Regions from separate parts of the Serratia sp. HNCC26DJ206 genome, predicted to be linked through region 2. Evidence: predicted binding sites of a transcription regulator. Region 2 holds the regulator's gene; the other holds the start of a gene.
The links. The regulator PurR, encoded in region 2, represses purine synthesis genes. The targets are predictions, from matches to a motif close to CANGCAAACGTTTGCNTG.

Region 1 (3,417 bases), on a different contig from region 2:
CACCGCATCCAGCATCTGCTGCTGTTGCTCTGCAGAAGGGCCGATGTGGCGTTCGATAAACGCTTCGCTGTGTTCAAGTTGGCTAAGTGTCTGGGTCATTGCTACGAATTCCTGAATGCTTGCGGGGTACGGGATAGCGCCTGAACTGCAAAACGCCCCGCAGTGGAGTCACATGCGGGGCGTTAAACTGATTACTCTTCGATGGAGGCTTGATACGCATCTGCATCTAGCAGATCGTCCAGCTCAGCTTCATCAGAAGCCTTGATGCGAAACAGCCAGCCATCGCCATACGGCTCGCTGTTGACCAGCTCTGGAGAGACTTCCAGATCGCCATTGACGGCAATGACTTCACCGCTGATTGGCGCATAAATATCCGAAGCGGCCTTCACGGACTCCGCTACGGCACAATCATCACCGGCAGAAACGGTGGTGCCCACTTCCGGCAAATCGACAAATACCATATCGCCCAGCAGCTCCTGCGCGTGCTCGGTGATCCCGACCACGTATTCGCCGTTACCTTCGTCACGCACCCACTCATGGGATGCGGCGTATTTCAGTTCTGATGGCACATTGCTCATTGACCTACTACTCCTTCGAAAAATAGAAACTAATTGATCAGGGACTTACCGGCGCGCACAAAACCAGGTTTAGTCACTTTTACTGGCATTTCCCGGTTACGGATCTGCACAACCGCCTGCTCACCAATACCGGCAGGCACGCGCGCCAACGCAATACTATAGCCCAAGGTCGGTGAGAAGGAGCCGCTGGTAATCACACCTTCATGTACCTGACCCGTTGCATCGGTGAAACGCACCGGCAACTCATTACGTAATACGCCTTTTTCCGTCATGATCAAACCGACCAGTTGTTCGGTGCCCTGCTCACACTGCTGCTCCAACGCCTCACGGCCAATAAACTGGCGATCCTGCGGTGCCCAGGCGATGGTCCAGCCCATATTGGCGGCCAGCGGTGAAATTCCCTCGTCCATTTCCTGCCCGTACAGGTTCATACCGGCTTCCAGACGCAGAGTGTCACGCGCCCCCAGCCCGGCGGGCTTGACGCCAGCGGCCAGCAGTTGCTGCCAAAAATCGACCGCCCGCTCTTTTGGCAGAGCGATTTCATAACCGGCTTCACCGGTGTAACCGGTGGTGGCGATAAACAGATCCCCGGCTTGTACACCAAAGAAGGGCTTCATGCCTTCCACGGCCTGCTTTTGCTGCGGGGTAAATAAGGTGGCAGCACGCTCTTTGGCCTGCGGGCCTTGCACCGCGATCAGCGCCAGATCGTCACGCACCGTCAGTTCAACGCCGTAGGGTGCAGCATGCTGTTCGATCCAGGCTAAGTCTTTGTCGCGCGTAGCGGAGTTCACCACCAGGCGGAAATAATCTTCGGTGAAGAAGTAAACGATCAGATCGTCAATCACGCCGCCGGACGCATTCAGCATGCCGCTATACAGCGCTTTGCCCGATTGAGTGAGTTTGGCGACATCATTCGCCAACAGATAACGCAGAAATTCGCGAGTACGGGCACCGTGCAGATCCACAATGGTCATGTGGGAAACATCAAACATGCCCGCATCCTGGCGCACCCTGTGGTGCTCATCAAGCTGAGAGCCGTAATGCAGCGGCATCATCCAGCCATGAAAATCGACCATGCGCGCACCGCACGCCACGTGCTGATCGTACAGTGGGGTTTGCTTTGTCATCTTTTCCCTCTTTCCACTCAAAAAGCCGAAGACAGGGTGTTGCTACGCAATGAGGCAGGTGTGGCTGGTGGAACGTCTCACGGGCCTGATCGCGTGGCGCACGCTGACTGCTCAATACACATTGCCGCGCTGACATATGAAGCAAACCAGCACGACGCAAACGATACCTTGGCCTTGAACTTATCACTGAACGAATGCGTTAACCATAAGTTAAAATATACTTAACCTCGTTCAAGGCCAGTAAATTGCCACGCCAGTGTGCAGAGTTTTTCACTGGAAAACTGCGCTTATAAGCACAAAAGACACAATTAAAGCGGTGTAAATCCGAAGTTATGTAACAAAAAATCGATAAGCTGGAGAGTTTTGGCTTTTCAGAATGGAACACAGGATTAGAAAAAGTAATGGTAAAAACCGACTGAAATTAGAATTTCTCAAATGAATAGAAATGATGACCCGCTGAATGAACGGATTTTAATGCGGGAGAAATAAAAGGATAAAACCGAAGAGGCCAGGAATCTGGCCTCGGTACCGAGGTTATGCCAACCACTCAGGCAAATCATTCAGCCCCATCGCCTGGCGCACCAGCTTAGGCTTCACGCCCGGCAGGCTGTCTGCCAAGCGCAGGCCAACGTCGCGCAGCAGTTTTTTGGCTGGGTTATTACCGGCAAACAGCTCGCGGAACCCTTGCATACTGGCCAGCATCACCGCTGCGCCATGTTTGCGGCGGCGCTCATAGCGGCGCAGATACAGGTGCTGGCCGATGTCTTTACCCTGACGTTGCAGGCGCTTGAGCTCGGATATCAGCTCGGCGGCATCCATAAAGCCCAGATTCACCCCTTGCCCGGCCAGCGGATGCACGGTGTGCGCCGCATCCCCCACCAGCGCCAGACGATGGGCGGCAAAGCTGCGGGCATAACGCCCGGTAAGCGGGAAGGTCAGGCGTTCACTTTCCAGCACGCAGTTGCCCAAACGCATATCGAAGGTCATGGCCAGTTCGCGGTTAAACGCTGTTGGTTCAAGCTGCTTTAGCCGTTCCGCTTCTTCTGGTGCTACCGACCAGACAATTGAGCTCAGATGCGGATCGTTAAATGGCAGGAAGGCCAGAATGCCGTCGCCGTGAAAAACCTGGCGCGCCGTGGCCAAATGTGGCTCTTCAGTGCGGATCGTGGCCACCAGAGCGCTGTGGCGGTAATCCCAGAAGGTCAGCGGGATATCGGCATGCTGGCGCAGCCAGGAATTGGCACCATCGGCACCCACCAGCAAGCGGGCGGTCAACATGCGGCCATCTTCCAGCGTGACAAAGGCGTCGTTCTCGCCCCATGCCACCTGTTTCAACGCCGCAGGGGCGATCAGCGTCACGTCGGCCAGCGCTTGCGCCTTGTTCCACAGCGCCTGCTGAATCACCTCATTTTCAATGATATGGCCCAAATGGCTGAAGCCACATTCATCGCCCCGGAAAGCGATTTTGCCAAAACTGTCGCGATCCCAGACTTCCATCGCGTTATACGCGCTGGCGCGCAAATTGCGAATATCATCCCACACGCCGATCTGTTGCAGCAGGCGCTCGCTGGCAGCATTAATGGCGGAGACGCGCAGCGCCGGAAGCTCTTGCAGCGACGATGTTTCCGGCTGTCGCTGTTCCAGCACCGCCACGCGCAGGCCGCTGCCCTGCAAACCGCAGGCCAGCGCCAATCCCACCATACCGCCACCGG
Region 2 (3,417 bases):
GCCGCCCTTTCCTGCCGATGCTTTAATCAATCAGCCGCTTAACATGCTTTAAACCTTTTTTTCACCCGGAAAGTTGCTAAGATTATTGTCCATAAAAAACACACAACCATTCTGTTTTCCTCCTTCAACCACCGGGTTGGAGGTTGTCGGAATAATAGTGCTGTATATAAAAAGGAGAAAGCAATGTCGTTTGAATTACCTGCATTACCGTATGAGAAAAACGCTCTCGAACCGCACATTTCTGCAGAAACCCTGGAATACCACTATGGTAAGCACCATAACACCTACGTGGTTAACCTGAACAACCTGGTGAAAGGCAGCGAGTTCGAAGGCAAAACCCTGGAAGAGATTGTCAAAACTTCTACCGGCGGCGTGTTCAATAACGCAGCACAGGTGTGGAACCACACCTTCTACTGGCATTGCCTGTCACCACAGGGTGGCGGCGAGCCAACGGGCGCAGTAGCCGCTGCGATCACCAAATCCTTTGGTTCTTTTGCTGCTTTTAAAGAGCAATTCACCGATGCCGCCGTGAAAAACTTCGGCGCGGGTTGGACCTGGCTGGTGAAAAAGGCGGATGGTACGCTGGCGATCGTTAGCACCTCAAATGCGGCAACCCCGCTGACCGGTGAAGACAAACCGCTGCTGACCGTTGACGTGTGGGAACATGCCTATTACATCGACTACCGCAATGCGCGTCCGAAATACCTGGAGAACTTCTGGGCATTGGTGAACTGGGCGTTCGTGGAAAAGAATCTGGCGTAATCGCTGGAGGTTGATAGCAAGGCGCAGCATGCTGCGCCTTTATTATTTCTTGGTATGAATCAGTTCAATGCGGCGATAAAACCGAAAACAATAATCATTGCTAAAGCACAAACGGTGGTAATCAATGACATCTTCAAATCGGTATCCATAACGACTCCCTATCAGATTGGCTTCACTAAGCATAAAATCCACACGATTAATGCGTCAAATCATTTTCACACAGTTCGTGACTAAAATCTTGTTATCATTTCCCAAGTTATAATGCCGAATAGATCTTCCACTTTGCGTCAATTTGGGACAAAATCCGCAGTTCACAACTGCGTACCGGCAAAATGCCCCTCCTGTTTAAGCGGCTTACGAACTCAGCACTAAAAACTCAGCTTCCGCTTCTCTGGAGAGAGATCTATGCAGGCAAACGATTAACATCATACTTACATGGCATAACATGTGAGTTCAGGAGTCATTCTTTACATGGCAACGATTAAAGATGTCGCCAAACGCGCTGGCGTGTCCACCACCACCGTTTCGCACGTCATCAATAAAACGCGTTTCGTCGCCGAAGAAACAAAAGAGGCCGTTCGGGCTGCGATCAAAGAACTGCACTACTCCCCGAGCGCGGTCGCACGCAGCCTGAAGGTTAACCATACCAAATCGATCGGTTTGCTCGCGACCTCAAGTGAAGCGCCCTACTTTGCTGAAGTGATCGAGGCGGTAGAGAACAGCTGCTATAGCAAAGGCTATACCCTGATCCTTTGTAACTCACACAATAACCTCGACAAACAGCGTGCCTACCTGGCGATGCTGGCGCAAAAGCGTGTTGATGGCCTGCTGGTAATGTGCTCGGAATACCCGGACCAGTTACTGGGCATGCTGGAGGATTATCGCAATATCCCCATGGTGGTGATGGATTGGGGTGCTGCACGCGGTGATTTTACCGATACCATTATCGATAACGCCTTTGAAGGCGGTTATCTGGCTGGCCGCTATCTGCTGGAACGTGGCCACCGTGATATCGGTGCTATTCCAGGGCAGTTATCACGCAACACCGGCGGCGGCCGCCATCAGGGCTTCCTGAAGGCGCTGCAAGAGGCCAACGTTGAGGTGCGTGAAGAGTGGATCGTCCAAGGGGATTTTGAACCCGATTCGGGTTACAAGGCCATGCACCAGATCCTGTCGCAGAAACACCGCCCTACGGCGGTATTTTGCGGAGGCGATATTATGGCAATGGGGGCGATCTGCGCCGCCGACGAACTGGGTCTGCGCGTCCCGCAGGATATTTCGGTGATCGGTTACGATAACGTGCGTAACGCGCGCTATTTCACCCCGGCGCTAACCACCATCCACCAGCCGAAAGAGCGCCTGGGGGAAATGGCTTTCACCATGCTGCTGGATCGCATTATCAGCAAGCGTGAAGAATCCCAAGTGATTGAAGTGCATCCAAAACTGATCGAACGCCGTTCCGTGGCCGATGGCCCATTTATCGATTATCGCCGCTAGTCTCTTCGCTCAACCACTCCTGGTTGAGCGTTTCACTATCCCCTAGATACTCCAGTAGCCAGGCCATCGCCGGTGATTGTGCGTTCTGCTGCCAGGTCAGGCAGCAGGCACTGGCGGGAAACGGCTCCTGCAATTGCAATGCCACCAGTTCACCGCTTTGTACCAATGGCAGTACGCGATGCGCGGGTACCATACCAACACACAACCCGCTGCGCAGGCAATCTACAGCGGAAACCCAGTCGGGGACGGTAAGCCGCCGCTGATTATCCAATGACCAGGTCACTCGCTTGGGCAAGTTGCGCGACGTATCCTCCAGCAATAGAGAAGGATATGGCCGCAGTTGATCGTTGCGCAGCAAACCGGTCAGACTGGCCAGCGGATGTGACGTGCTAACGACACACAACCAGTTCATAAAACCCATATCGCGAAAGGCAAAACCACCGCCCACCGGCACCGCACGCGTGGCACCGATCGCCATCTCGGCCCGGCCATCCACCAGCGCGTCCCACACGCCGTTGAACACTTCCGGTTGCACCATCAGTTCCACATCGGGGAAGTGGCGATAAAAATCCAGCACCAGTTGGCGACTGCGCTGCGGTTTAACAATGATGTCCACCGCGATTTTTAGCTGCCCGCGCCAACCATTGGCCACCTGCTGGCATTGACGACGCGTATCAAGCATTTTTTTGATAACAGTACGCGCTTCTTTTACAAACAGCGCACCGGCAGGCGTCAGTTCCACATCGCGATGGCGGCGTTCAAACAGCGGCACTGCCAGCCATTGTTCCAGTTGCCGCACGGTATAGCTTACCGCAGACGGCACACGGTGCAGCTCCTGTGCTGCCGCGCTAAAACTGCCGGTGCGCGCTACCGCATCAACGACATCGAGCGAATATTCAGACCACATCTCTTTTTGCCTTCAATTTTTTTAACAGCACCTAGCAAATATTACCGTTTCACAAGCAGAGATCCAGCCGGATACACTGGCCGGCGCTAAAAAACCTGCAATAAGAAAATGTTAATGAGAAATACCATGCAAAGTTTTGGATTTATGTTTTATCTCGCCGGCCTGAGTATGCTGGGCTATCTGGCCACCGATATGTATCTACCCGCCTTTGGTGCCATGCAACAGGATTTGCAAATCTCCGCCGGTGCCAT

Region 1: gcvT (glycine cleavage system aminomethyltransferase GcvT) is a predicted target of PurR. The motif match lies at 1,859-1,876, and genes of this name have one in related genera.

Annotation. Positions count from the first base shown of each region.
Region 1 is NZ_JBXUGP010000003.1:26,867-30,283, forward strand. It holds gene gcvP (aminomethyl-transferring glycine dehydrogenase) at 1-99, opposite strand, end outside; gene gcvH (glycine cleavage system protein GcvH) at 192-578, opposite strand; gene gcvT (glycine cleavage system aminomethyltransferase GcvT) at 608-1,705, opposite strand; gene ubiI (FAD-dependent 2-octaprenylphenol hydroxylase) at 2,240-3,417, opposite strand, start outside.
Region 2 is NZ_JBXUGP010000028.1:61,479-64,895, reverse strand. It holds gene sodB (superoxide dismutase [Fe]) at 184-762, shown strand; gene cydH (cytochrome bd-I oxidase subunit CydH) at 822-911, opposite strand; gene purR (HTH-type transcriptional repressor PurR) at 1,234-2,259, shown strand; gene punR (DNA-binding transcriptional activator PunR) at 2,240-3,166, opposite strand; gene punC (purine nucleoside transporter PunC) at 3,281-3,417, shown strand, end outside.